Pseudoxanthobacter soli DSM 19599: one gene and its partner. The protein of the gene in region 1 interacts with the protein of each later gene in a pairwise test. Links are inferred from orthologs where the notes say so. Each region holds a gene or a part of one and is shown on either strand. Other genes may lie near its edges. The genes, in order: BUF17_RS07580 and ccmE.

Region 1 (14,730 bases):
CCGGCGCCGCTGGAGCATGGCGGCGACATGGGCGCCGCCCGCCGGCGGTTTCCCAACGCGCCCGAGCCGTTTCTGGACCTTTCGACCGGCATCAATCCGACGCCCTATCCGCTGAACGCGCTGTCGCCGGCCTGCTTCACCCGGTTGCCCGAGCCGGACGGCCTTGCCGAACTCGCAGAGGCGGCGATGCGGCGCTACGGGGCGCCCTCGCCGGCCCATGTCGTCTGCGCGCCGGGCACGCAGATCCTGCTGCCGGCGGTCGCCCGACTCGTTCCGCCGGGCCGCGCCACGGTGCTTTCGCCGACCTATGCCGAGCACGCCAGGGCGGCCGAACTCGCCGGCCACGCGGTGACGGAGGTCCCGAGCTTCGCCGAACTGCACGGCTCAGATCTCGCCGTCGCGGTCAACCCGAACAACCCGGACGGGCGGCTGGTGCCGCGCATCCGGCTGATCGATCTCGGCGCCGCGCTCGCCCGGCGCGGCGGGCTGCTCCTCGTCGACGAAGCGTTCATGGACGTGGCGACGCTCAGCGAAAGCGTGGCTGCGGACGTCGACCGCGGCGCCATCGTGGTGCTGCGCTCGTTCGGCAAGTTCCACGGCCTCCCGGGCATCCGCCTCGGCTTCGCCATCGCCTCGCCCGGCACGGCCGCTGCCTTGCGCGCCGCGCTCGGGCCATGGGCGGTATCCGGTCCCGCGCTCGCCATCGGCAAGGCCGCGCTCTGCGACGACGCGTGGGCGCGCCAGATGCGTTCGGATCTCGCCTACGCGGCCGTCCGGCTCGACGGGATGCTCGAAGACGCGGGGCTTGAGGTTCTGGGCGGTACGGCGCTGTTCCGCCTCGCCCGCTCGGACTATGCCCTGAGGTGGTACGAGCGCCTCGGCCAGTGCGGCATCCTCGTCCGCTGCTTCCCGGATCGCCCGGCATTGCTGCGCTTCGGGCTCCCGCGCGACGAGGCGGGCTACCAGCGGCTTGGCACGGCGCTCGCGCTCGGTCCCGTGGATTAGAGCGCTTTCCGATCTGATGGACTCATCAGATCGGCAAGAAATCGCTTCAGATTCAAAAGCTTGAGGCCGTTCGGCGGTCGGCGCCGCGGCACCGGAGCGGAAGACTACCGTGCCATGACCGGGCCGGTCGACATGTCGCCTCCACGGGTGGCGGCATCGATCTCGGTCCAGCTCGCGCCGATGATGCGGCCGGGCTTGCCGTCGACATCGGCCTGCAGCAACACCGCGCATCGCGACGCCTTGCCGGGCCGGTCTCCTTCCGTCGCCGTGCCGGGCATGTCTGCCGGCAGGTCACCCTTTTCGTCGATCTCCGAGACCGGAAGATCGATTTCGATCGCCGAGCCGTTCCACATACCGATGGCGCGGATGCCGCGCACCACGTTGCGATAGAACAGCTCGCGTCCGTCGTTCTCGCCGCCGTGCACCATGACCGAGACCGACGGCAGCATCGACACCAGCCATACAGTGGCCGGAGCGACCGGCGTGCCCGGCGTGGCGGCGGCGACATGGATATGCACCGCCTCGTCTGAAGCACGGATGGAAATTGCGACCGGCAGCACATCGGACGACACCGCCTGGGCCACCCGGCGGCCGAGCGCGACGTCGTCTCCGCCGACCAGCACGCCGTTGCCGTCGATCACCAGCTGAGGCGTGTAGATCGAGCGATCACCGCGTCCGTTGGCGTAGGCGAACTGCCGGGCGGAGTTGACGCGGGATGCCAGCGTATCGGTCCAGCCGAGATAGTCCCAATAGTCGACGGGATAGGTGAGCGCGACCACCGACGGGTCGTCAGCATAGCGGCCGATGGAATGGTCGGCCGGTGGGCAGGCGGCGCATCCCTGGCTGGTGAAGAGTTCCACCACAGCACGCGCGGGCTCGGAGACATTGCCGTTGTTGCCACCGCCGGCGCGGGCGGGAGCGACCTGGAGCGTCGCAGCGACCGCCAGAATCCCCGACGCGAGCAGCCCCTTCGCGAGCAGGCGACGAGAGATGAGGGCGAACGATCCGCGGCGCGCCCTCCGCTTTGTCCCCGCGCCCTCACCCACTCCCATCTGTGCTCCCGTGAGCGCCGCCGGAGGCGCCCCGCGCGGGCAGGCGCGGGCGGGTCCGGTCGCGACAGGGGAAGAGGAAGACCGCGGCATCGGCAGGGATCGCTGTTCTGTTCGAGAAATCGACACTTCAGGAGACCCTGCCCGAGTGGGCAAGGCAAGACACGTCGGCTCGCGCTTCAAGCACCGCTTCGTGAGGTAAGGGGGGATGGCGGCGGTTCCGCGTCGGCCGGCAAAGGTCGCGGCGATGATTGCGCATTCACGGAGACGGCGGGTCGGGCTCGGCGACCGCCCGGGCGACGGCGTCTGCGAACGGGCCGGAGAGCGCGGCCACATCGAGTGGCCCGACATATTTGAACCGCACGGTGCCATCGCGGCCGAGAACGTAGGTTTCGGGCACGCCGTAGACACCCCACTCGATGCCCGCCCGGCCGTCGGGGTCGACGCCGACGGCGGCGAAGGGATTGCCGAACCCGCCGAGGAAACGCAGGGCATTGCCCGGCCGGTCCTTGTAGTTGATGCCGGCGAGCACGATGCGCGGGTCTGATCCGAGTGTCATCAGCTGAGGGTGTTCCTCCCGGCAGGGCGCGCACCAGGAGGCCCAGACATTGACCACCGCCACCTTGCCCCGGAACGCCGCGGGATCGAAGCCGGGCACCGCCGCGCCGCCGCGGTCGAGCCCCGGAAGCGGCGCCAGCACCGTCGGCGGCGCGGCCCGGCCAACCAGCGGCGAGGGAACCAGGGACGGATCCTCCGTGCTGCCGAGCCGCAGCAGGAACAGGACGGCAAGGACGGAGAAGCCGAGAAGCGGCAGCAGCACCAGCACGCCGCGCCGGCGCGGCCGGGGTGTTGCGGGAGCCGCATCGGGAGGAACGCCGCCGGCCGGCGTCGCCGCGTCGTTCATCGGCCCGCCCCCGGCGGCGCGCGCCGGTCCCGGCGCGCCTCGATTGTGGCGATCGCACCGAGGAGCCGCCGGCGTTCGAGCCGGAGACGCACGATCAGCCCCGCGACCACAAGCCCGGTGATCGCATAGGCCGCGACGATGAAGCCGGCATGAGGGCCGAGGCCTTCAGGACCGAACAGGCTCATCCGGGCGTTCCCTCTTCCGCGTTCCTGATATCCACAGTCTTGCCGAGGTCGATATTCCGGGCCGGACCGTTGCCGCCGCGCGGCGGACCGCTCGCGTCCCCGATCACCGCTCGTCTTGGCCGCTCGGCGGTCCTGAGCGCCAGCGCCCGCAGCCGGCGGCGGAGGATCTCGTTGCGCATCGCCATCAGGTGCAGCGTCGCGAACAGCAGCGTGAAGGCAAGCGCCATCACCAGAAGCGGCCAGAGGATCGACGGATCGATCGTCGGCCCGCCCATCCGGAACACGCTGGCGGGCTGGTGCAGGGTGTTCCACCAGTCGACCGAGAACTTGATGACGGGAATGTTGACGACCCCGACGAGGATCAGGACAGCGGCTGTGCGGCCGGCGCGGACCGGCTCCTCGATGGCGTGCCACAAGGCAATCAGGCCGAGATACATCAGGAACAGCACCAGCATCGAGGTGAGGCGGGCGTCCCACACCCACCACGTGCCCCACATCGGCTTTCCCCACAGCGACCCCGTGACGAGGGCGAGGAAGGTGAAGGCGGCCCCGAGCGGGGCCGCCGCGCGCGCGGCGACATCGGCGAGGGGATGCCGCCACACCAGCGTACCAAGCGCCGAAACCGCCATCGCGACATAGGCCGCCATGCCCAGCCAGGCGGACGGCACGTGGACGAACATGATGCGGACGGTCTCGCCCTGCTGGTAGTCGGGCGGGGCCACGAACAGCGCCCCCCAAAGGCCGACCGCCATCACCACCGTCGTGATGCCGGCGAGCCACGGCAGCACGCGCCCGGTGAACGCCAGAAAGCGGGCGGGATTGGCGAGGTCCGTGACGGCGGATGCGAACGGCATGGCTTCTGCTCTGCGAACCGGCGCCCGGCTGCGGTCCGGGATGGCGGCGCGGCCGCCCCCGGCCCGCTCCGAGGCTCGTTACCCACCCAATCTAGAGCATGAGCGGAAGCGGTGGAAACAGGGAACGGTCTGCATCGTCCGGCGGCGGAAGTCCGCACCGGCGGCGGCGCCATCCGGCGCACGCCGGAAATTCGCGCGAAACCGGGTGCGCGCCGGAACGTAGCCTCTCGGCGATACGTTTATTCGGAATAAGTCGCAAAAATTTCTCTGCAACTCTCGACAATGTCAGAGGCTGTCATTAGTTTTGCAAATTAGTCGCATTAAGTGCTGATGGGCCATGAAAGGCCGTTGCGCCTCAGGTGCACCGGTCTCAGCCGGTCCAGGATGAACGCAATGCCTTTCCGTGCCGGCGTGGCCGGAGGCATCGGGAATTGTATGCGTAATTCAAGTCAGGGGGCGACGGTCGGTCGTATGTCGGCACGCCGGCCAGTCGCGCGGGGAGCATCGATGAACGAACCCAATTCGGCCCTTTCGGCGGAATCCGGCTGGCGTCGCGCCCGCTCCGGGCTCTCGCTGCCTGAAGTCCACGGCAGCATCTCGCCCCGGGCCGGCGCGTCGGTGTGGCGGCGTGCCGCTGCGTTCGCCGGCCCCGGCTATCTCGTCGCGGTCGGCTACATGGACCCCGGCAACTGGGCGACCTCGCTTGCCGGCGGCTCCGCCTACGGCATGACGCTGCTCGTCGTCGTGCTGATGTCGAGCCTGATGGCGATGCTGCTGCAGGCGCTTTGCGCCCGCGTCGCAGTCGCCACCGGCCGCGATCTGGCGCAGGCCTGCCGCGATGCCTTTCCGCGTCCGGTCGGCTACATGCTCTGGCTGCTCGCAGAGCTCGCGATCTGCGCCACCGACCTCGCCGAGGTGATCGGCACCGCGATCGGCCTCAACCTGCTGTTCGGCATTCCCCTTGAAATCGGCGTGGTGCTGACCGCGCTCGACGTGGCGCTGATCCTGTTCCTCCAGACGGTCGGGTTCCGCTGGATCGAGGCGTTCGTCGTCGCCATGCTCGGCGTCATCGCGGTGTGCTTCATCGTGCAGATCGGGCTTGCCGATCCGAACTGGGGCAGCGTCATCCGCGGCTTCGCGCCCACCACCGAGATCGTCACAAATCCCGGCATGCTCTATCTCGCGCTCGGCATCATCGGCGCGACGGTCATGCCGCACAATCTCTATCTGCACTCCGGCATCCTGATGACTCGCAGGCTCGGAGACACGCCCGCCGAGAAGCGCGAGTCGCTGAAGTTCGCGACGTGGGATTCCTCGATCGCGCTCGGCGTGGCGTTCTTCGTCAACGCCTCGATCCTGGTGCTCTCCGCGGCGAGCTTCCATGACCGGGGCCAGTTCGACATCACCGAACTCGGCCAGGCCCATGCGCTGCTGCAGCCGCTGCTCGGCGCCGCCATCGCGCCCACGCTGTTCGCCATCGCACTGCTGTGTTGCGGCCTCAACTCCACCGTCACCGCGACGCTCGCCGGCCAGATCGTGATGGAAGGCTTCCTCTCGATCCGTCTGGCGCCGTGGCTGCGGCGGCTCATTACCCGTGCCATCGCCATTCTGCCGGCCATCGTCGTGACAATCATCTACGGGGACGAAGGCACTGCGCATCTCCTCATCCTGAGCCAGGTGGTACTGAGCCTGCAACTGCCGTTCGCCGTGGTCCCGCTGGTGATGTTCACCGCGGACCGGCGCAAGATGGGCGAGTTCGTCGCCCCGCTGTGGATGACGGCGCTCGCCGCCATCACCGCTCTCATCATCATCGTGCTCAACGTGCGCCTGATCATCGAGGCGGCAGGGCTGCTCTGAACGCTATCAGCCTTCCCCGGCCCTGAGCGCGGCGGCGGCGGCGACCGGCGCCGCCACCAGGGCGACGAGAAGGATCGCGACCAGCAACAGGAACGGCGGCCAGAAGGCCGCGGCGCCGAACGCCCCTGTGGTCGCGGCGATGCCGAAGATCAGCACGGGAACCGCGAGCGGCAGCACCAGCACCGGAATGAGCAGCCCACCGCGGCCGAGGCCGGCCGTCAGTGCCGCGCCGATGGCACCGATCAGCGTGAGCGATGGTGTGCCGACGAGAAGGCAGAGCGCGCTCGCCGCGATCGCCTCCGGCCCGAGATTGAGAAACAGCCCGAGGACGGGAACTGCCGCGACCAGCGGTAGGCCAGTCGCGGTCCAGTGCGCCAGCGCCTTCGCCAGCACGACGAGGCCCAACGGCGCCTCGCCCATGAGGAGGAGGTCGAGGGATCCGTCGTCGCGATCCGCTTGGAACAGCCGGTCGAGGCCGAGCAGCGTGGCCAGCAACGCCCCGATCCAGAGCACCGCCGGACCGAGCCGGGCCAGCAGCGCAAGGTCCGGCCCGATGGCGAACGGGATCGCCACCACCACGGCGAGATAGAACAGCACGCCGACGAGGGCGCCGCCGCCCACCCGGAAGCCGAGCACGAGGTCGCGCCGGTAGAGCGCGAACAGGGCGGGGAGGATGCCGCCGGTCATGCGGCGTCCCCCGGCAGGTCGAGCCGGAGGGGATCGACGCCCGGCAGGTTGTCGTGGGTGGCGGCGACGACGATGCCCCCGCGACCAAGATGCCCGGCCATCAGCGCGCCCAGGCGGGCGGCCGAAGCCGCGTCGAGCGCGGCGGTGGGCTCGTCCATCAGCCAGACCGGGCGCGGCACCGCCACCAGACGGGCGAAAGCGAGCCGCCGGCGCTGGCCGGCGGAAAGCAGCCCCGCCGGCAGGTCGGCGAGCGGCGCAAGATCGAGGCTGTCGAGCGCCTCTTCGACCCGACGATGCCGCCCGTCGTGCGGCGACCCGAGGAAGCACGCCCAGAACCGCAACGTCTCGGCCACCGTCAGCCCCGGCTTGAGGGCGTCGAGGTGACCGACATAGTGCATCGCGCGCGCCGCCGGGCCGTCGTCGAGCCCGCTGCCCTCGAGCGCCACCCTGCCACCGGCGATGGGCACGAGGCCGGCGATGGCGCGCAGCAATGTCGACTTGCCGGCACCGTTCTCTCCCGTGACCGCCATGGCCTGTCCCGCCGCGAGGCGGAAGTCCACCCCGTCGAGAACCCGCCGCCCGCCGCGGACCACCCCGACATCCCGGACCGCGAGCGCGGAGACGGCCGGAAGCGCCGCCGACCCACTCATGACGGCGCTGCCCGCGACAGCAGCACTCGCCACGGCTGCGTCACCCCGCCACGCGGATTCGGGCGGCGAATGCCTCCGATCCGCGGTTGCAATCGATTGACGCGCACCCTCCCGCACCGCACCATGATTGGAACGGCTTCAAGGTCGTCCGGAACGCGGCCGCGGCCTTCCCATGGCCTGGCGGGTTCCAGCCTCGGCCGAACGGCGGGTGTTGGCGGACGGAAGGGAATCGGGTGTCTAACGGCTCGGGTCACGGCTCGGACAGTGGCTTGGATCGCTGCGGCGGCATGAACCGGCGCGCGACCGGCTGCCGGCGAGTTTCGACCGGCACCGCGTTCCTGGCAACCCGGCCGTGCGCCACGGTCATGACGGCGACGCCGCAATCCCGCGAAACCGCGGAAACCGGCGCCCCCGTCCGGCCGCAGCGACTTTCCGCCTCATCGCGCCGGCCTCGAACTCTTCCAGACTGCATCTGGTCTAGTCTGAACGGATTTGGTATAGGTCTTGCAACCCGCGACGACGCTTCGGCGCGGTGGCCATATAGGTGTGCCAAGAGCGAGGACGGCCGGCAGGTCGCGCCCGCAATACGGCCAGCGCGACGAGCGCGGCCGCGGCGCCCTGCACTCGACCGGCCGCGCGCAGCCATCCATGCGCGCACTTCCCCGTGCGGCACGCACCCTCCAGAGCATCCCGGCCTCAGGTGGCTTCACCCGAGGCCCGCGGGATGCGCTGGGATCGCAGAAACAGAGTGCCCTCCGGCGCCCATGCGGGCGCGGGGCGCTCAAAGTCGCCTGTCCGGTTCCGCCGGCGCAGGCGTCGGACTTTCGCATCCGGTGTGATTTCCGGTCGGCCCGGCGGGCTGGACGGAAACCGCGCCGGCGGCCGGCGGCCGCAACACGCGCCGGCCCGGATCGTTTTGCTCATACCGGGCGCCCGGCCCGGTCTCGAACAGGGGATTGCACTCCGTGTCCAGTCAATCGCTCGACAGCTTCAAATGCCGCAAGACGCTCGGCGTCGGCAAGAAAGCCTATGTCTATTTCGACCTGAAGGTCGCGGAGAAGAACGGCCTTCCCGGCATTTCCCGGCTCCCGTTCTCGATGAAGGTGCTCGTCGAGAACCTGCTGCGGTTCGAGGACGGGCGCACCGTGACCGCCGATGACATCCGCGCCGTGGTGGCCTGGGTCAACGAGCGCCGCTCCGACCGCGAGATCGCCTATCGCCCCGCGCGCGTGCTGATGCAGGACTTCACCGGCGTGCCGGCGGTCGTCGACCTCGCCGCGATGCGCGACGCGATGAAGAATCTCGGCGGCAACCCCGAGAAGATCAACCCGCTGGTGCCGGTCGACCTCGTGATCGACCACTCGGTGGTCGTCGACTATTTCGGCAACGCCGAGGCGTTGCACCGCAATGTCGAGCGTGAATACGAGCAGAACCAGGAGCGGTACCGCTTCCTGAAGTGGGGCCAGTCGGCGTTCGACAATTTCCGCGTCGTGCCGCCGGGCACCGGCATCTGCCATCAGGTCAACCTTGAATATCTCGCCCAGGCGGTCTGGACAAAGAAGGTTGAAGAGGACGGCGAGGAAGTGACCTACGCCTTCCCCGACACCCTCGTCGGCACCGATTCCCACACCACCATGGTCAACGGCCTCGGCGTCCTTGGCTGGGGTGTGGGCGGCATCGAGGCCGAGGCAGCGATGCTCGGCCAGCCGATCTCCATGCTCGTGCCGGAAGTCGTTGGCTTCAAGCTGACCGGCAAGCTGCAGGAAGGCATCACCGCGACCGATCTGGTCCTGACGGTCACGCAGATGCTGCGCAAGAAGGGCGTGGTCGGCAAGTTCGTCGAGTTCTTCGGCGAGGGCCTCGACCATCTCTCGCTCGCAGACCGCGCCACCATCGCCAACATGGCGCCGGAATACGGCGCGACCTGCGGCTTCTTCCCGATCGACCGCGAGACCATCGACTATCTCGACGAGACCGGCCGCAAGGACAGCCGCGTGGCGCTCGTGGAGGAATATGCCAAGGCCCAGGGCATGTGGCGTGGCAAGTCGAGCGAGGATCCGGTGTTCACCGACACCCTCGAACTCGACATCTCGACCGTGCAGCCTTCGCTCGCCGGACCGAAGCGCCCGCAGGACCGCGTGCTGCTCGCCGACGCCAAGGCCGGTTTCCTCGCCGCTCTCGAGGGCGAGTTCAAGAAGCCGGGCGATGCCGGCCGCCGCGCGCCCGTCGAAGGCAAGGACTTCGACCTCGGCAACGGCGACGTGGTGATCGCCGCCATCACCTCCTGCACCAACACCTCCAACCCGAGCGTGCTGATCGCGGCGGGCCTGCTCGCCCGCAACGCGCTTGCCAAAGGCCTGAAGTCCAAGCCGTGGGTGAAGACTTCGCTCGCGCCCGGAAGCCAGGTGGTGGCGGAATATCTGTCGAAGTCCGGTCTGCAGACCGACCTCGACCAGCTCGGCTTCAACCTCGTCGGCTTCGGCTGCACCACCTGCATCGGCAATTCCGGCCCGCTGGCGCCGGAAATCTCCGAGACCATCAACAAGGCCGACCTCGTCGCCGCCGCGGTGCTGTCGGGCAACCGCAACTTCGAGGGTCGCGTCAATCCGGACGTGAAGGCGAACTATCTCGCCTCCCCGCCGCTCGTCGTCGCCTATGCCATCGCCGGCTCGCTCCAGGTCGACCTGACCCGCGACCCGCTCGGCCACACCGAGAGCGGCGAGCCGGTCTATCTCAAGGACATCTGGCCGTCGAACAAGGAGATCGCGACCTTCATCCGCGAGAACGTCACCAAGAAGATGTTCAAGGAGAAGTACGCAGACGTGTTCGCCGGTGACGAGAACTGGCGCAAGATCGCGGTGCCCGAAGGCCAGACCTATGCCTGGCAGGACGCCTCGACCTACGTGCAGAACCCGCCCTATTTCGTCGGCATGACCCACGAGCCGAAGCCGGTGACGGACATCGTCGGCGCCCGCGTCATGGGCCTGTTCCTCGATTCCATCACGACCGACCACATCTCCCCGGCCGGTTCGATCAAGGAAGCGAGCCCCGCCGGCCGCTATCTGCGCGACCATCAGGTCCGCCCGGCCGACTTCAACCAGTACGGCACCCGTCGCGGCAATCATGAAGTGATGATGCGCGGCACCTTCGCCAACATCCGCATCAAGAACCAGATGTTGGGCGGCAAGGAAGGCGGCTTCACGCTGCACTATCCGGGCGGCGAAGAGATGCCGATCTACGACGCGGCCATGGCCTACAAGGCCGAGGGCGTTCCGCTGGTGGTGTTCGCCGGCCGCGAATACGGCACCGGCTCCTCCCGCGACTGGGCCGCGAAGGGCACCAACCTGCTCGGCGTCCGCGCCGTGATCGCCCAGTCGTTCGAGCGCATCCACCGCTCCAACCTGGTCGGCATGGGCATCCTGCCGCTGGTGTTCGAGGAAGGCACGTCCTGGCAGACCCTTGGCCTCAAGGGCGACGAGACGGTGACCATCCACGGCATCGAGGGCGATCTCAAGCCGCGCCAGAAGATGGACGCGGAGATCACGTTCGCCGACGGCACCACCAAGGTCGTGCCGCTGATCTGCCGGATCGATACCCTCGACGAGCTCGACTACTTCCGCAACGGCGGCATCCTGCAGTACGTGCTGCGCCAGCTCGCCGCCTGATCGCGGTCGGCCGCTTCGGACGCTTCAGCCGCCGGCCTTCGGGCCGGCGGTTTTTTGTTTCGGCCCGTTTCTTTTTGTCGGCTCCAGGCGCCGGCTTGCAAACGGACCTCGATTGAGACACACGAGTGGGCAGGGCAGCCGCACGCGGCAGGACAGGATGGCCGGGGGGAACGGCCGCCGGTTCCAGCGGTCTGTCGAAACGATCCCAGCGAAGGTTTTCCTGATGATCCCGACCATGCGTTTCGTCCGCCGGGGACTGTCGGCTCTCGCCGGCGCCGCGCTCGCCGCCGGCCTCGTGTCGGGGCCCGCGATGGCCCAGACCAAGCCGGCGGATCCCAAGGCCGCTCCGGCCGCGACCGGACCGACGGCGACGACCGCCACTTACGGCGACTGGGTGGTGCGGTGCGCCGTTCCCCCGGGCAAGACCGATGCCGAAAAGGTGTGCGAGACCGCCGAGGGCATTCAGGTGCAGGGCCGCGAAGGGCTGCTTGCCCAGGTCGTGTTCGGCCGGCTGTCGAAGGATGCGCCGTGGCGCCTCATCATCCAGCTTCCGAACGGCGTGTTCATTCCGGCGGGCGCCACGTTCTTCCTCACGGCCGACGCCAAGCAGGGCGACGATGCCGGCGACGGCCTCAAGGCAACGTTCAAGCGCTGCACCGAAGCCTGCTTCGCCGATGTGGAGCTGACCGCGGACCAGATGACGGACCTGAAGGCCGCCAAGGGACCGGGCCGCATCGAGTTCGTGGACGGCAACCGCCAGCGCATCGCGATCCCGATCTCGTTCGCCGGCCTGCCGGGCGCGCTCGACGCCGCCGCCAATCCGCACTGACGTCTCCGCATTGACGTCGCTGCCGGCCAGACGGCTCGTCCGGCCGGCAGGACATCGCGGTGAGAGTCTGGCCCTACGGACCATGCGGAGAAAGTGACGGGGGCCGCCGCCGTCAGGGCTTGATGTCGACCTCTCCGTCGAGCGTCGCCATCTTGAAATCCGAGATCAGAAGCCGCAGCTGCACCGTCCAGTGTCCGGACACGGGCAGCACCAGGCCATCGACGCGCCAGGTGCCGTCGCCGACACGCACGGCCGGCCGACGGATCGGTTCGATACCTGCGCCGTGGTTCGACAGCGCGAGCGTGATCTCCTGCGGATCGAGCGGACCGAAATCACCGGTCATGACAACGATCGATGCCGTGACCGGGCCGGCATGGCCGGGCGTGACCGTGATGTCGGCCATCGCATCCGGCGTATGAATGTGGACCGCCGCCGGTTCGTTGCGCGCCGCATCGATCGCCCGCGGCGGCGGGGTGAAGCGCCACACGGCGACAACGGCGAAGATCGCGACCACGAGCGCCGTTTCCACGGCAATGGAACGCGCCAGCAGGCCCGCAGACCGCGGCTCCGCACGCAGGGCCGGCGCCGTCAGGCTGAAGCGGTTGAGCAGCGCGCAGGCGAACAGCACCGACAGAAGCGCGAATTTCGCCAGCATCACCCGGCCGTAATCCGTGGTCCACAACGCGCTCGGATGGCCGAGTTGCACCACCGCCAGCGTGCCGCCGCTCAGGACGAGCACCCCGACGAACCAGGGAATGACGTCCGAGAAATGCCGCAGGGCGCCGGTTGCGCGCCGGGTATCATCCGCTCGCCCTGGCGCGGTCGCTTTGTGTTTCCGCCACACGCCCCGGTGGAGCAGCACCGCGAGCGGCACGAGCGAACCGACCCAGACGGCGATCGTGACGGCGTGGAGGAATACGCCCGCGCGCATGATCACTTGCGGGGCCGCCGTAGAGGCATGGCCGCTTGCCGCGAGCGCCAGGCCCAGCGCGGCGAGCGCGACCGCCGACAGAAGCCGGGCGAGAACCGGGCGACGCGAGACGACGGCAAGGCTGACGCTCGCGATCACGAGCGCCGCCGCCGCGAGCGCGAGCGTCCTGGCATAGATGCTACCGAGCCCGGCCTGCCAGATTTCCGGCTGAGCGAGCCCCGCGACCGGCGCGCCGAGCAGATCGGCTCCCTGCAGCCCGAGTGCCGCGACGATCGCCACGACACCGATCGCCAGCATGGCGGAAAGAAAGCCGCGGGCCGGCACATCCGCCCCCGTGCAATCCCGCACCGCCGCACCACCGCGCGGGACCAGCCACGCGGCGAACACGGCGCCGCCGACGCCAAGGAACAGCCCCGCATAGAGCGCGAACCGCGCGGCCCAGATTGCGACGCGCAACGGCCAGTCCACGACAGCCGCTGTTACCGTCGGCGCACCGGCGCTGGCGTGGCCGATCGAGAAGGTGAGCGTTCCGCCCACGGGGTGTCCGTCTTCCGACACGACCCGCCAGCTCAGCGCGTAGGTTCCCTGCCCCATGCCGGATGGCAGCGCGACGGAAAGAACGGTGTCGTGCAACGCCGCAGTGAGGGTACGGGAGGAACCGTCCGGCGCGATCAGCCGAAGAGCGATCGGGGCGACCGGCTCGCTGAAGGTCAGGTCCATGGTCGCAGGCGCCTCGGCCAGCATGGCGCCGTCCGCAGGCACCGCGTTGCCGAGTGCGGCATGTGCGAAGGCGGCCGCGGGCAGACCGATGGCGAACGCGAGCGCCACTATGGCGGCAAACAGCCGCGCGAGCGCACGGCCCGCCAGCGGCTGCGGCGCCGCGCCGCGACGCGCGGGAGCGGATGGCGGTGCAGGTGCGGCATCCGCCGCTCTCGTCATCGTTTTCATGGACACGGTTCCACGCTGTGCAATGGAATGACGGCGGTCCGGCGGCGTGCGCCGCCGAACCCTGTCAGAGGCGGAGCCGGGGATCGAACCCGGTCCGCCCCGTTCACGCGACGGCCGCCGGCAAAGCCGGGCAAGACAAGGCCCGGCAAGGAAAAGCCCGGCAGAGCCGCCGCTTCCTGCGTCAGGTCAGGGCTTCGGCACGAGCTTCAGCCCCGGGGCCGGCGTCTCGTAGTCGTCCGCGTCCTTGCCGGCTGCCGGGATTTCGATCCAGCGCTCGGAACCCTGCTCGCATTCCTGAATGACCGGGAAATAGAGCGTGGTGCCCGGCTTCAGGTCGCTCGTGAGATAGGCGCGCAGCACGAACTCGTCGTAGTAGGAATCCGGCAGGTTGCCGCCCTGCCAGACGACTTCCTTCACGCCGGAATCGACCTTTTCGCCATAATAATCATAGGCCTTTCCATAGGGCCCCTTCACGGTCTCGATGGTCCAGCCGGCATGCGGCATCGGCTTGACCGCGATGACGCCGTCCGGGATCTGAACGCGGACCTTGGTCGTGGGCGAACCCGCGCAGCCATGGCCGACGCGGAAGACCGCCTTGTAGGCGCCCGGCACGGAGGCTTCGCCGACTTCGAGGGTGATGTGGGCGCTCGCGGCGACGGTGCCCATGGCGAGAAGGCCGCAGGCGAGCGTGAACGACTTCAACATGATGGTTCCAATCGAGGGCAGAGGCCGGAACGCGCCCAGTCGGCTCGACCGTTCCGGCGGGAAAGAACGCCTCCGCTCCCACCGTCCGGAAAGGATGCGGTGATGCGATCCGGCCGGCCGAGCGCGAGGTTCGGCAGCACCGTGACGATGGGACGGAGGAAGGACGGGAAATCGCGTGCAGCCGGAGAAAACGGCGCACGCCGCTCGTCAGGCCGTGCCGGGCGGTCCGCGTGTCGTGCGCGGAGATCGCACGGACGGGAGGGGCACGGGTGCTTCGTCCGAGACCGGCTGCGGCCGGTCGTCGACGCGCATCTGGAACGGCAGCGGATCGACCGTGGGCAGCGTGGCGGAGGCGATGGCCAGCATCGCGCAGCCGGGCAGGCAGCAATCGAGTAGGCCGCCGCGGTGGTGATCCGCCGCAGGCAGCGTGGACCCTGCCGGATCCGTTTCCGCGGTTTGGG
Region 2 (14,721 bases), on another replicon or contig:
CGGAACACATAACCCTCCGCGGTTCGCTCCTGCATCATCCGCACCAGCCGCCGCGTCATGCGCACGAACAGCGTCCCGGCCTCGTCCCGGTCGGCGATCCTGATCCGCTCGCGGTCGAACAGCACGATGATGTCGATGTCGCTCGAATAGTTGAGTTCGAACGCCCCGTGCTTGCCCATGGCGAGGATCACGAAGCCGGATCCCGGCCCCGGGTCGGCGGGATCGACGAGGGTGAGGCGTCCCTTGTCGTGGGCTTCGACCAGCAAAAGGCGCAGGCAGGCGCCGAGGCAGGCATCGGCGAACCGCGCGAGCGCGCGCGTCACCTGCGACACCGCCCAAACGCCGCCGAGATCGCACAGCGCGACGAGCAGCGCGACTTCCTGCTTGAGAAGCCGCATGTGGCGCATCAGCGCCGCCTCGTCGGGCATCGGCTGGTCGACCGCCGCGAGCAGGCGTTCCAGCGCGTGCTCGGGCGCTTCCCCGAGCAGCCTTTCCAGCCTCTCCGGCGCGATGTGGGCGAGGTCGCGCAGGAACGGCGCATCGGAGAACACTTCGCCGAGGAAAGAACGCAGCCGCTCGTCGCGTTCGAGCGCGTCCGCGAGTCCGGGCGCGCCCGTACGGCGTGCCGCCAGCGCGAGGTCGTTCGCCGCCGCCGCAGAGGCCCCCGGTTCGGAGGGAAGCTCGATGGCGAACCGCGCGGCGAGGGCACCATGATCGCCCGCGCGTCCCCCAACATGTCCCGGCGTCTCTTGTTGTTCTTCCGCCATCACTCTCGCCTTCCGGACGCGGCGGCCTGAAGGCCGCCCGGCTCCTGTGTCCGCGAGTTCCGGCGCGGGATCAAGCCCCGCAGGCCCGGTCGGGGCGGATGGCCGCTACGCCGACGGCAGCCGGAGCGTGACGATGAGGCCGGGTGCGGCGTCGCCGAGCACGAGCGTGCCCTTGTGCAGCCCCGCGACGGCCTGGACGAGGCTGAGTCCGAGCCCGGAGCCCGGCGCGCTTCGGCTCGCCTCAAGCCGCACGAAGCGGCGCACGATGCGGCTCTGGTCGCCTTCGGGCACCCCCGGGCCGTTGTCGGCGACCGAGATCAGCGCCGCCCCGTCCTCGCGGCGGGAGGAGACGCGGATGCAGGCTTCAACGCCGGGTTCGGCCGGGCGGCCATATTTCATGGCGTTGTCGATGAGGTTGATGACGGCCTGCGCGATCAGCTCGCGGCTGCCCATCACCGTGGCGCTTTCAGCCGATTCGACCTCGAGGCGGACGCCGGCATCTTCGGCGAGCGGCTCATAGAGTTCGGCGGCATCGCGCACGATCTCGGCGACGTCCACCGGCTCCGGCGCCACCCCGGCGGACCCGGCCTCGACGCGCGCGATGCGCAGCAGCGCCTCGAAGGTGCGGATCAGGCCGTCGGATTCCTCGATGGTGCCTTCGAGCGCCTCGCGGTAGAGCGCCTCCGACGGCGGCATCCGCAAGGCGTCCTCGACCCGCGCCCGCAGCCGCGTCAGCGGCGTCCGCAGGTCGTGGGCGATGTTGTCGGAAACCTCCTTGAAGCCGCGCATCAGTTGCTCGATGCGCTCCAGCATGGCGTTGAGGCTTTCCGCCAGCCGGTCGAACTCGTCTCCCGACCCGTCCACCGTAAGCCGCCCCGTCAGGTCGCCGTCCATGATGCGACGGCTGGTCTCCGCCATCGCCTCGATCCGCCTCAGCACCCGGTGCTGCACGAAGAACCAGGTCACGAAGCCGAGCAGCAGGAACACGCCCGCCGAGATCCAGCGGGCCTCGTTGACGACCTGGCTCAGATGGTCCCGCTCCGCGAGGTCGCGCCCGACCAGAAGCCGGAACCCGCCCGGAAGCACGAACACACGCACCAGTGCCGAGGTGTCCTGGCGCGCCTTCTCGGGCGCGTCGTCACCTTCGAGGCGCACATAGTGCACCGGGCGCGCGATGCCATCCGCCGAATCGAGCACCGACGACGGCACATCCGCGACGTTTCCGGCGATGCGGTTGCCCGCGAAATCGGTCAGGAGATAGAGGCTGGCACCCGGAGACCGCGACCGCGCATCGATAACGCGCACCAGCCGCACTACGCCACCGGCGCGGTATTGCTCGGAGAGGCCCTGCAGCTCGGCCTCGATGGTATCCTGCATCTGCCGGCTGATGAGTTCGTTGGTGTTGTAGCCGAGATAGCCGATCAGGAAGACCGCGAGTGCGGCGAACACCACCAGATAGATGACGGCGAGCCTGAACGCCGTGGTGCGGAAAAAACGGCCGCCGCCGCCGAGGCCGTCACGGAACACGGTCAGCGGATCCCGTCGCGCAGCATGTATCCGGCACCGCGCACGGTGTGCAGCAGCTGGCGCTCGAAGCCCTTGTCGATCTTCGACCGCAGCCGCGAGACGTGAACGTCGATCACGTTGGTCTGCGGATCGAAGTGATAATCCCACACGTTCTCCAGCAGCATGGTGCGGGTCACCACCTGGCCGGCATTCTTCATCAGGTATTCGAGCAGGCGGAACTCGCGCGGCTGCAGCGGAATGTCCTGCCCGGCGCGGCTCACGGTGTGGGACAGCCGGTCGAGCTCCAGCTCGCCGACCCGATAGATCATCTCGTTGTCGCCGGAACGGCGGCGGCGGCCGAGTGCCTCGACGCGCGCCAGAAGCTCCGTGAAGGCGAATGGCTTGGTGAGATAGTCGTCGCCGCCCGCCCGCAGGCCCTGGACGCGGTCGTCGACCTGTCCGAGCGCGGAGAGGATCAGCGCGGGCGTCTGGTCGCCGCGGCGGCGCATGTCCTCGATGATGGAAAGGCCGTCCCGGAAGGGCAGCATGCGATCGACGACGATGACGTCGTAGCCGCCGGCCTCAACGGAAGCGGCCCCGACTTCGCCGTCTGCGGCGTGCTCGGCGACGTGCCCGGCTTCACGCAAGCCGCGCATCAGGAAAGCCGCCGAATCCTTGTCGTCTTCGATGAGGAGTACCCGCATGGGCGCCATCATACCGCATGCGCGCTCGACGGAAACTGCCTCGCGCAGGGAAAGCACGCTCAATCCAAGGCTATTGGGATCGAATCTCGTGTCGACGGACCAAAATGGCGACGCACGCATCTCACGCACTCCACGCCCTGGGGGCCGGTTTCAGGCCACGGTGGAGGGACCGGCGGAAATACCAGAGGCGACAGGACGATTTACGCCGTCCTGTCGCCCCTTCGGTACTGGATCGGCGGGGGCGACGGGAGCCTCACCAGTACCGGATTCTGACCCTTGCGAGCCTTGTGTCGCGGCGCCCCGCGATGCGGGGTCCGCCTCAGCCCCGGCGCATCCGCCCCGGGGCCATATCCTCACGCGTCCCTGGCCGTCAGGCCTTGGCGATCGGCAGCGCCACGAAGCGCAGCTGGCTGCCCTGCTTCAGCTGCAGCAGCACCGCCTTGCGGCCGTCGGCCTTGGCGGCCTCGATGCTGGCCGCAACGTCCTTGGCATCGCCGACCGGCTTGCCGCCGGCGGCCACGATCACGTCGCCGACCTGCACGCCCTTGTCGGCGGCCGGACCGTCGGGATCGATCTTCACCACCGCGACGCCCTTCTCGTCCTTGCCGACCGCAGAGGCCGGTGCGACGGTCAGACCGAGCTGGCCGACCTCGGACGAGCTGTCCTGCGGCGAGGCATCGTCGGCCATGGCCTGCTGCTGCTTGGTCGGCAGCTTGCCGAGCTTGACGGCGACTTCCTCGGACTTGCCGCCGCGCCACACGTCGACTTTCACCGTGGTGCCCGGCTCGTAACCGGCGATCACCTTGGCGAGTTCGCGCGGCGAGGCGACCGGCTTGCCGTCGACCGCCAGAATGGCATCGCCGGACTTGATGCCGGAGGCGACCGCCGGGCTGTCGGACTGGGCCTCGGCAACGAGCGCACCCTTGTCGGACTTCAGGCCGAGGCTGTCGGCGATGTCGTCCGTGATCGGCTGGATCTGCACGCCGAGCCAGCCGCGGGTGACGACGCCCTTCGTCTTCAGCGTCGAGACGATCTGGCTGACCGTCTCGGCGGGAATGTCGAAGCCGATGCCGACGGAGCCGCCGGTCGGCGAGTAGATCGCCGTGTTCATGCCGACGACGTCGCCCTTCAGGTTGAAGGTCGGACCGCCGGAATTGCCCTTGTTGATCGGCGCGTCGATCTGGATGAAGTCGTCGTAGGGACCCGAGCCGATGTCGCGGCCGCGCGCCGAGACGATGCCCGCCGTCACCGTTCCGCCGAGGCCGAACGGATTGCCGACCGCGATCACCCAGTCGCCGACGCGCACATCGCTGTCGGCGAACTTCACGAACGGGAAGTCGTGGTCGCCGGAAATCTTCAGAAGCGCGACGTCGGTCTTCTCGTCGGTGCCGATGACCTTGGCGCTGTAGTCCTTTCCGTCGTTGGTGGTGACCGTCACCTCGGTCGCCTTGTCGACGACGTGGTTGTTGGTCACGACATAGCCGTCGGACGAGATGATGAAGCCGGAGCCCTGCCCCATCACCATCTCGTGGGGCGCACGCTTGCCGGCACCGGGAGCACCCTGGCCTTCCCCGCCGGGGATCTGGCCGAAGCGCTTGAAGAATTCGAACGGAATGCCGCCGGGGCCGCTGCCCTGGTCGTCGTCCTGGCCGCCGTTGAAGCTCGACATCTGCGGCCCGGCATCCGCCTTCACGCGGATCGAGACCACCGCCGGCTGCACCGCCGCGACGACGTCGGCGAAGCTCGGCATCTGCGTCGCGGCATTGGCGGGCACGTTCACCGCCGCCGCGAAGGCGGGCGTCGCGATCCCGCCGGCGACGCTGCCGACGAGCGCGAGAGAAAGCGCGCCGGCCGTCAGCAGCGAGCTGCGGCGACGACGCATGACACCGGAATTGGACGAGGACGTCTTGGCCATGGGCGTCTCGTGGAGGTGCATCGGCGTGGCTTCCTTACAAATAGATCTGATCAGCTACGGGGCGCGCCGCCCAGCCCGGTCCCGTGGGAACGAGTCATGACACCGGCCGCCTTACGGCAGCCTGTCCGCGACATGAAAGTTTGTTAATGAAGCCGGCTTCCCGCCGGGCGGAGCCGCGTGCCCGGAGCCACGCCTGCCGGAGACTACACCCGCCGGAGACTATACCCTGCCGGCGGCTACGCGGCCGGGTCCCGCGCCGGCCGCCCGCGATCCGGATCCGGCACCGGCGGAGCGGCTTGCCCGCTCGCCAGCAGGCGGTCGATGTCCGCCTGTTCGTCGGCGCTCAGCGGCGCCGCGTCCCCCCGCGCGCCGCGCCGGCGGAGCACCCGCCACGCCAGCAGAAGACCCGCGACCAGCGCCAGCGGCGGCGTCGCCCACAGCAGCACGGTCTGCGGCGTCAGCCGGGGCTTGAGCAGCACGAACTCGCCATAGCGCGCGACCAGGAAGTCGATGACCTGGCGGTCGCTGTCGCCGGCCTCGAGCCGCTCGCGGACGAGCACCCGGAGATCGCGCGCCAGCGACGCCTCGGAATCGTCGATCGATTCGTTCTGGCAGACGAGGCAGCGCAGTTGCGCCGTCAGCGCCCGCGCGCGCGCTTCGAGCGCCGGATCGGCCAGCATCTCGTCGGGCTGCACCGCATGGACCGGCGTCGGCGCGACCGCGACGCCGCATGTGCCCGCTGCAGTCGCAACGGCGAGCAGCACGGCGGCGAGAGCACGGCGCATCAGGGCCGCGCTCCGGCGATGGCAGCGCGGGCTGGCCGCGGCACGCCCACGCGCAGCCTGCGGTCGGCGAGCGACAAGGCCGCGCCCGCGGCCATCACCACCGCGCCGAGCCAGATCAGCGTGACCAGCGGCTTGTAGAAGGCGTGAACCGCGAAGCTGCCGTCCGCACCGGCATCGCCGAGGGTGACGTAGACCTGCGATCCCCAGCGGGTGGCAATCGCCGATTCCGTCGTCGGCGTCTGCCGCACGATGTAGAAGCGCTTCGCCGGCTTCATCTCGGCGACGACCACGCCGGCCGAGCGCAGCGTGAAGTGCGCCACGCTGGCACGGAAGCCGGCGCCTTCCTCGTCGCTCGCGCCGTCATAGGTCAGCGTGTAGCCGGCGAGATCGACGGTCTCGCCCGGCTTCATCGTCGCGATGTGCTCCACCTGAAACGAGGTCGCCGCCACCATGCCGAGCACGCTGAGGCCGAGGCCGAGATGGCCGAGCGCCGTGCCGAACGCCGACCACGGCAGCCCGGCGAGCCGCCGCGCCGCCGCGCCGGCCGAACGCGCGCCGCGCGACGCCCGCCACACGGGCTCGCTCACCGCGCCGGCGATCAGCCACGCCGCGAGGCCGAGCCCCAGCGCCGGCAGAACGCCGTTCGCGCCGGTCGCCCACGCGGCCACGGCGACGGTCGCGACCGCGATCAGCGCCGCCGCGAGCAGCCGCTGCGCGACGCCGGCGAGATCCGCCCGCTTCCACGACAGGAACGGCCCGACCGGCACGGCCAGCAGCGCCGGGATCATCAGCGGCACGAACGTCATGTTGAAGAACGGCGCGCCCACGGAAATCTTCGCGCCCGTCAGCGCGTCGAGCGCCAGCGGATAGAGCGTGCCGACGAACACCGTCGCGCAGGCGGCCGTCAGGAACACATTGTTCAGGACGAGCGCGCCCTCCCGGCTCACCGGCGCGAACAGCCCGCCCTGCCGCAGGATCGGCGCCCGCCACGCATAGAGCGACAGCGACCCGCCGATGAACGCCACGAGGATGCCGAGGATGAACACGCCGCGCGCCGGATCGGTCGCGAAGGCATGGACCGATGTCAGCACGCCCGAGCGCACCAGGAAAGTGCCGAGCAGCGACAGCGAGAAGGTCAGGATGGCAAGCAGCACCGTCCAGACCTTGAGCGCGTCGCGCTTCTCCATCACCAGCGCCGAATGGATCAGCGCGGTGCCGGCGAGCCACGGCATGAACGAGGCGTTCTCCACCGGGTCCCAGAACCACCAGCCGCCCCAGCCGAGCTCGTAATAGGCCCAGTAGGAGCCCATCGCGATGCCGAGCGTCAGGAACACCCAGGCGGTCAGCACCCAAGGCCGCACCCAGCGCGCCCACGCGGCATCGATGCGGCCTTCGATCAGCGCCGCAACCGCGAACGAGAACGACACCGACATGCCGACATAGCCGAGATAGAGCAGCGGCGGGTGGATCGCGAGGCCGATGTCCTGCAGCACCGGGTTAAGGTCCTGCCCCTCGAACGGCGGCGGCACGGCGCGCACGAACGGATCGGACGTCATCAGGATGAACGACAGGAACGCCGTCACGATCCAGGCCTGCACGGCGAGCACCGTCGCGCGCAGCGTTTGTGGCAGCCCGCCGCCGAACGCCGCGACGAGGCCGCCGAACAGCACCAGGATCAGCACCCACAAGAGCATCGAGCCTTCGTGGTTGCCCCAGACGCCGGTGATCTTGAACAGCATCGGCTTGGCGGAATGGGAATTCTCGACGACGTTCACCACCGAGAAATCGGAGCGGACATAGGCGAGCACCAGCGCGGCGAAGGCGATCGCCACGAAACCGAGCATGGCGCCCGCGACCGGACCTGCGACGGCCATCAGCCGCTCGTCCCGCCGCCGCGCGCCCCAGAGCGGCACGACGGACTGGATCAGCGCCAGCGCCAGCGCAAGAACGAGGGCGAAGTGGCCGGTTTCCGTGATCATCGGCAGGTCCCGCCGCTCATGGCGTCGACTGGGCCACCGGGCGGCCCTTCATCATCTGCTCCTTGGGCATCTGCTCCTTGGCCGGCACCAGCGCGGACGTCTCCGTGGAGCCCTCCTCCCAGACGCCGCGTGCCTTCAGGGCCTCCACGACCTCGCGGGGCATATAGCGCTCGTCGTGCTTGGCGAGCACGGTGTCGGCGTGGAAGACCCCGTCCGTGCCGATGCTGCCTTCGGCGACCACGCCCTGCCCCTCGCGGAACAGGTCCGGCAGCAGTCCGCTATAGGTCACGAGAATGGTGTGCGCGGTATCGGTGACGACGAAATCGACCCGCTTGCCGGCCTTCACCACGCTGCCCTCTTCCACGAGGCCGCCGAGACGGATGCGGGTGCCGGGCTCGATGTGCTGCTCGGCGATGTCGGTCGGTGAACGGAAGAACACGATCTCGCCGCTCAGCGCGAACAGCACGAGCCCGATGGCCGCCGAAAGCACGACGCCGCAAAGCGCGATGAGGCTAAGCCGTCTCTGTTTCCGCGTCATTCCGCTCTACCGGCCGGGAGGATCCGCCGCCCCGACCGCCTCCCTGCTTATGTTCTTATTCGAGAGGGGCGCCGTTTGCACGCCCCACCTCAGGGCCGGAGGCCGAGGCTCGCGGCGAGTTCATCGAACGCCTTGGCTTGCGCCGGGAGCGCCGCCTTCGCCCGTTCGACGGCCCGCTTCGCGTCGTCGGGCCGTTTCAGCACCGCATAGGCGCGGATCAGCCGGCTCCATTCTTCGGGCGTGCCGCCCTGCGTGGCAAGCCGCTGGTCGAGGCCGGAGACCATGCCCTCGATCGCCGCCCGCTGCGCCTCGGGCGCCATTTCTGCAATCGCCTCCCCGCCAGCCGGAATGCCGCCGCCCGGCGGTGACGGCGCGCCGCCCTCCAGCAAAGCGAGCTGTTCGCGTGCGGCCTCGGCCCAGGGTTCGTCGCCGCGGCTGTCGGCCAGAAGCGCCTTCCAGGCCGTGATGGCCGCATCCCGCTCGCCGGCCTGCGACAGCGACAGCGCGAGATAGAACCGCGGCTTCACCGCCTTCGGATCGCCCGAACGCGCCGCGTTGAACGCCTGCCGCGCCGCTTCCGTCACGATGCCGCCGGCCTCCGCCACCAGCGCTTCGCCGAGGCCCGCTTCCAGCGCGGGCGTCGTGCCGGTCAGGCGGATGGCGTTGCGATAGGCCGTCGCCGCCTCGCCGGCCCGGCCGAGGCGCAGATAGATCGGTGCGATCACCGTCCATCCGCGGCCGTCCTCCGGCTGGCTCGCCAGCCGCGCCTCCACGCGCGCGACGAGCGCATCCATGTCGCCCTCTTCGACCGCGCGCGAGGCAAGCGGCTCGTCCGGCATCTCCGGCCGCCCGATCGCGGCATAGAAGGCCAGGGCCATGGTAGGAAGGCCGAGGGCGACCGCGAGCGCCGCCACCTTGAGGCGCCGTCTCGCGCCGGCCTCCGCACCTTCCGTTCGCCCCGGCCGTCCCGGATCGCGCGCGGCCCGAAGCAGCCTCCGGCCGATCTCCGCCTTCGCCGCACCGGCCTCCGGCTCGGCAATCAGCCCCCGCGCAAGATCCCGGTCGATTTCGGCAAGCTGGCTACCATAGACCGCGATGTCAGCGGCGGACGCGTCGCTGCCGCGCGCGCCGCCGGCCCGCGCAAGCGGAACCAGCACGGCCAGCGCCGCAAGCACCGTCATGACCGCGAACAGGATCCAGATCACCTGCGAACACCCGGGCGGCTCGATTCCGGATCGCTCGATCCAGATCCGCTCATGCCAGCCGCCTTCGATCTGCCAGCCGCCTTCGATCTACGGTCATCCGATCCGCTGCCTGTCCGGCTGAAACCCGTCCTGCCCATCACGCGCCTCTTGAGGCGGCCAGCGGGGATCTGCCGGCCGGTGTGCGCTTCATGTTCATGCTGCGACCCGCGGCCGGCGAACGGCAAGCCGTCGCCATCTTTCGTCGGCGAATCGTCCCTGCAATGTGGCGTGGATGGTGCGCCAGACGATGGCGACAGGTTGTCACGCTCGCGCGCGACACGCCCGCGCAACGCAGACGTGATCGCTGTCAGGTCAGCGGACGCCAGGTGCCGTCCTCGCCCCGGCAGGCCCGGCCGCGCAAGGTCAGCGACTGGCCGTCCGCATAGATCGTGTGCGTGTAATCGCGGCATTCCTGGTTGTTCACGACATAGGTCGGGCCGGGCACCACCACGCCGTAGAAGTCGGTGTCCGGGTTCTTCCAGGTCACCGGCGCCCCGGTCTTGGAGAGTTCGAGGGCCTCGATCTCCGCCTTCGCCGCTGCCTTGCGGTCGGTGTCGCCGAGCGCGCGCGCCACGGTTCCGTCCATCGGCAGCGCCGCGGCGAAAGCCACCGCGGCCGGATCGGACAGGGCGTCGTCCGCCGCCGGTGTAGGCTGCGGCGTCGCTTGCAGGAAATTCAAATTGGTCGTGCTGCAGCCGCCGAGCACCGAGAGAAAGACCACCACCGAAACGGCGTGCGGAGCCCTTGCCGCCCGGCCTCTGCCGCAGCACGGCGCCGCGCGGCCGGACATCGGCCCGACGACGGCTGCCGCATCGGGCTCGAAAGCCCGCGCATGACCCTGCCGTGCGGATCGCATCGACCCGAACGGCATATGCCTCAGCATCATCGCCCGCTTCATCGCTACAACACCCGGAAGGCCGCTCGGCGGCCGGCACCCGCTTCCTTCACTATCGCGTTTGCGGACCGGGGTGTCACAGCATACGCGAGAGCGGGCGGTCATCGCCGGTCGAGTGTGTCCTTCCGGAGACAGTCCGGGGACCGGGAGACGCGATTTGAGCGCGGCTCAAGCCGCCGGGAGATAGAGTTCCGCCCGCAGCCCGCCCGAGGGAGCGGACCCGAGGGAGAACCGCCCCCCGTAGGCGCCGGCGAGATCCGACACGATCGACAAGCCGAGTCCCGAGCCTGGCACCGTCTCGTCGAGCCGCCGGCCGCGTTCGAGCGCAGCCTTGCGCCCGGCCGGATCGAGGCCCGGCCCGTCGTCGTCCACCGTCAGCAGCAGCATCGGCCGGCCGGGGATCGCCGCCGCATCGACGCGAACCTCCACCCGCCGCCGCGCCCATTTGCAGGCATTGTCCATCAGGTTGCCCAGCATTTCCTCCAGGTCCTGCTGCTCGCCGCGGAAGCGGGCGCCCGGCGGACACTGCACCGACAGCACGAGTTCGCGCTGGTCGTGGATCTTGCGCATCGCGCGCGCCAGTCCGTCGACCGCCGGGGCGACCTCGGTGGAGACGCCGACCACCCGCCGCTGGGCGGCGGCGCGGGCACGGTCGAGATCGTTGTCGATGCGCTCGCGCATCAGCTTCGCCTGTTCGACGACCTTCTCGCCGAACGGTCCTCCCGCGGAGCGCGCTTCGTTGAGGATAACGCTCAGCGGCGTCTTCAGCGCATGGGCGAGGTTGCCGACATGGGTCCGTGCCCGCTCCACCACCTCGCGGTTGGAATCGATCAGTGCGTTGAGTTCCTCCGCGACGGGCTCGATCTCGCGCGGGAAGTCGCCTTCCAGTCTGGCCTTGGCACCGCTGCGGATTTCCTGGATCGCGACCCGCATCCTTTTCAGCGGCCGCAGCCCGACGCGCACCTGCACGAAGGTCGCCAGCACGAGGCCGAGGCCGAAGATGCCGAGGGTCAGCGCGACGCGGTTCCCGAAGATCGAAACATCGCGCTCGACCTCTCCGCCGTCGCCGGCAACCGCGACGGAATAGCGCCGCCCATCCGCCAGCGTGACGAGACGCTCGAGAAAGCGCAGGCGCTCGCCGTCGGGGCCGGCGATGGTTCCCTGCCGCACGAAGGTCGGCCGCGGCACGCCCGGCACGTCGGGCGGCACGGCGAGGGCATCGCCCGCGAGCGACGGCGAGGCGAGCGCCACGCGGTTGTCACCGGCATCGCGCACCACCCAGTACCAGCCCGACAAAGGCAGCCCGAACCGGGGATCACCGAGATTGCCGGGATCATGCAGGATCGCGCCGCTGTCCTCGCCCGGCACGATGCCGGCGACGAGCGCCTTGAGATAGATTTCGAGCCGCGCGTCGAACGCCCGCTCGACCGACGCCCGGTAGAGCGCAACGAGAATCACCGCGGCGACGATGAGGGCCACGCCGCTCCACAGCGCCGACGACACGAACAGCGTGAAGGTCAGCGAACGCTGTTTCTGCCTTGCCATCACGCCCTCACGCCATCACTTTTTCACGCCGGCGGCGCGATGCGATAGCCGAGCCCGCGCACGGTCTCGATCACGTCGACCGAGAGTTTCTTGCGCAGGCGTCCCACGAACACCTCGATGGTGTTCGAATCCCGGTCGAAATCCTGATCGTAGAGATGTTCCGTCAGTTCGGTGCGGGAGACCACGCGGCCCCGGTGCAGCATCAGGTAGGACAACAGCCGGAACTCGTGTGACGTCAGCTTCACCGGCTCGCCCGAAACCGTTACCCGCCCCGCTCGCATGTCGATCGCGACCGGGCCACAGGTGATCTCGTTGGCGGCATGGCCGGCGGCCCGCCGCACCAGGGCGCGGATGCGCGCCAGCACCTCCTCGATGTGGAACGGCTTGGCGACGTAATCGTCCGCTCCCGCGTCGATGCCGGCGACCTTGTCGCTCCAGCGGTCGCGGGCCGTCAGCAGCAGCACCGGCATGCCCCGGCCGCCCTGCCGCCACCGCTGCAGCACGCTCAACCCGTCCATCTTGGCGAGGCCGATATCGAGCACCACCGCGTCGTAGGGCTCGGTATCCCCAAGGAAATGCCCCTCTTCCCCGTCGAAGGCGGCATCGACCGCATACCCGGCGTCGCGAAAGGCCGTCACGAGCTGACGGTTGAGATCCGGATCATCCTCCACCACGAGAAGACGCACGTCGGGCCATCCCTCTTCTGAAAGCCGGCGCCATGCCGGCCTGTCCTGTCTCTCAGCCGCGCCGACGCGCGGCTCCGCTCAATTGCCGACCACGTTGCCGGTGCGCGCGTCCACCACCACCCGCTTCACCGACCCATCTGGCTGGAGTGCGGTCGCGATATAGACGAGATGGCCGCCCTGGTCGCACAGCGCCAGGTCGATGAGTTCACCGGGAACGACCCGGCGCACCGCCGTCGGCCGGACAACCGCGCCGGACTGGATCGCATTGCGCTGGGCGGCCGCATCGAGGCACCCGGCGGACGCCACCGACGCGGCAGGCATCGTGAGGCCCGCAGCCGTCACCGCCACGGCCAGAAAGCCAATCCATCGCCTGTCTCGCGCTTTCGCCATCTGCGCTTCTCTGCACACCGCCGGTCCCCGCTACGGCACCGCATCGTGGACCCGGACCACACCCGGTCCTGGAACGTCCGCGATCGGGAAAAAGTCCCCGTCGCCGTTCGTTCCAGTCACCGTCGATATCATGCATCCGCCGGCTGAACTCGACATGAATAGGGTGCCCCGACCGCCTTGAAAAGCGCTCCCGTATGGCAACTCCGGTTCGGCCGGTCTCGAAATCACGGCGCTGACAGTGCCTGCATCCGGCCGTTTGTCAGGCGTGCGGGGAATAGCGCCAGCAGGTCGTAGAGGCCGTCCCCGTAGGCGTATCCACCGGCGCCGGCCCGGCCGAGCCAGCCGGTGGAGCGGATGCCGGGGAGGATGGACGTCGCGCTCGACACCACCGCGCCGCCATTGGCGCACGAAGCCGCCCCATCTGCGCTCCAGGCGACAACCGCACCGAGGCCGTTGGCCAGGATGTCGGCGCCGGGCACGGCGTCGAGCACGGACGCGCCGTCGAGCATGGTCCTCACCCCTGTCGCGCTCCGAAGACCGACGAGCGGGTGCGCGGGGCCGCCGAGTACCACCGGAACATCAGACGACGATGTACCCGCCCGCCGTGCCGCCATCCGCACCAGCATCGTGCCGGCACTCCCTTGCATCGCCGCCTCCAGCCCGATTGGCAGGCGAAAGCTCTCGACGGCGCGCGATGCCACCGCCGCCGTGTCGCCGATGACGGGCGCATGAGGCGCGAACGGCTGCTCATAGAGTCCAGGCAGGATCAAATAGAGGATCGCCCCGGCGGGGATGACGACCCGCATGGTCATGTTGGTCGCCGTCGGCGTTCCGCCACCGGACTGATACTGCACCCAGTTCGGCGTCAACGAAGCGGAGACGGACACAGACGCATCGGAAAGCCGCAGGTCGACGGTTCCACTGCCCCGCATCCAGGCCTGAACGCAGTGAACGTTCGTGTTGCCGACCGAGCCGTTGAAGGCAACGATGGCATTCGTCGTTCCCGCGGTATTGTTGACCTTGTAGACCATGCCATTCGAGCAGACGGCGGAAAGCCCGGCCGCCGACAGGGCCGTCCGATCGTCCACCAGAGAAAGCACCGCGGCGGCATCGCCCCCCGTGCCCAGCTGGGCGAGGTCGACCGGGTTGTGCTTGCGGCAGAGGAGCTTGTTCGTCAGCGCGTTCTCCAGCACCAGGCGGCGGGTTCCGCCGATATGGCTGAAGCGCGGCTGGTTGGCCGCGAGGTCCGCCCGCAGCACGCCGCCCGCGTCGAAATAGGGCCGCGTCGCGGTCGACGCGGCGGTGAACTGCGCGAAGAACTCCGTTTCGCTCGCCGGCCGCGCCTTCGTCGGATCGGCGGTCGAAGGCAACCAGTAGAGCCTGCGCCGGAAATCCGCGCCGGCGACGGACCCCGCGAGGCCGCGGGTCGAGAGATAGGCTTCGAGGCCCGGCATTCCGCCGCTGCCGATCCCGAGCCCGGTTCCAAGAGCGATCGCCATCACGCCTGCCCCGTCACACCAGCCCGAGGAGGTCGCCGGCGGTCGTCGCCGGCGCCCGCACGGCCCGCACGCGGACCGGAAGAACCGTCCCGCCCGGCACGTTCCTGAACAGCGCCGCGCCGCCGAAGCGGTCGACCACGGCAACGTCGCCGCCGGCGCCGACATAGAGCGCGCGCGTCACTTCGGGCAGTTCGTCGCTCGCGTGGGGCGTGATCGCGAAGATCGCGTCCGCCGGCCCGGCGAGACTGGAGGCGGTCGCGGAATGGCG

Evidence for each region.
Region 2: the proteins of BUF17_RS07580 (region 1) and ccmE interact in binary tests that used the Escherichia coli proteins (3 or more experiments, as listed by UniProt). The link is inferred for Pseudoxanthobacter soli DSM 19599 from one-to-one orthologs.

What each region holds. Positions count from the first base shown.
Region 1 is NZ_FRXO01000002.1:715,600-730,329, forward strand. The notes cover bases 2,069-4,935. They hold BUF17_RS07580 (heme ABC transporter permease), read right to left. Parts: upstream 3,998-4,935; coding sequence 3,140-3,997; downstream 2,069-3,139. Other genes in these bases: BUF17_RS07570 (DsbE family thiol:disulfide interchange protein), read right to left, coding at 2,314-2,958; ccmD (heme exporter protein CcmD), read right to left, coding at 2,955-3,143; BUF17_RS07585 (Nramp family divalent metal transporter), read left to right, coding at 4,505-4,935. In the rest of the region: threonine-phosphate decarboxylase CobD, read left to right, coding at 28-1,005; BUF17_RS07565 (DUF1223 domain-containing protein), read right to left, coding at 1,110-2,057; more of BUF17_RS07585, read left to right, coding at 4,936-5,854; heme exporter protein CcmB, read right to left, coding at 5,861-6,517; heme ABC exporter ATP-binding protein CcmA, read right to left, coding at 6,538-7,224; aconitate hydratase AcnA, read left to right, coding at 8,157-10,856; BUF17_RS07605 (invasion associated locus B family protein), read left to right, coding at 11,080-11,685; BUF17_RS07610 (copper resistance CopC/CopD family protein), read right to left, coding at 11,798-13,564; BUF17_RS07615 (YcnI family copper-binding membrane protein), read right to left, coding at 13,751-14,269; BUF17_RS07620 (hypothetical protein), read right to left, coding at 14,477-14,730. UniProt on the Escherichia coli protein: Required for the export of heme to the periplasm for the biogenesis of c-type cytochromes.
Region 2 is NZ_FRXO01000005.1:357,936-372,656, reverse strand. Bases 6,434-9,291 are described here. They hold ccmE (cytochrome c maturation protein CcmE), read right to left. Parts: upstream 8,195-9,291; coding sequence 7,673-8,194; downstream 6,434-7,672. Other genes in these bases: ccmI (c-type cytochrome biogenesis protein CcmI), read right to left, coding at 8,284-9,291; BUF17_RS14450 (heme lyase CcmF/NrfE family subunit), read right to left, coding at 6,434-7,656. Also shown: BUF17_RS14475 (bifunctional [glutamine synthetase] adenylyltransferase/[glutamine synthetase]-adenylyl-L-tyrosine phosphorylase), read right to left, coding at 1-767; BUF17_RS14470 (sensor histidine kinase), read right to left, coding at 873-2,294; BUF17_RS14465 (winged helix-turn-helix domain-containing protein), read right to left, coding at 2,297-2,986; BUF17_RS14460 (Do family serine endopeptidase), read right to left, coding at 3,348-4,892; BUF17_RS14455 (cytochrome c-type biogenesis protein), read right to left, coding at 5,129-5,677; more of BUF17_RS14450, read right to left, coding at 5,677-6,433; more of ccmI, read right to left, coding at 9,292-9,399; BUF17_RS14435 (RT0821/Lpp0805 family surface protein), read right to left, coding at 9,746-10,324; BUF17_RS14430 (ATP-binding protein), read right to left, coding at 10,502-11,878; BUF17_RS14425 (response regulator transcription factor), read right to left, coding at 11,902-12,564; BUF17_RS14420 (PepSY domain-containing protein), read right to left, coding at 12,643-12,954; BUF17_RS14415 (hypothetical protein), read right to left, coding at 13,179-14,453; BUF17_RS14410 (spike base protein, RCAP_Rcc01079 family), read right to left, coding at 14,467-14,721. UniProt on the Escherichia coli protein: Heme chaperone required for the biogenesis of c-type cytochromes. Transiently binds heme delivered by CcmC and transfers the heme to apo-cytochromes in a process facilitated by CcmF and CcmH.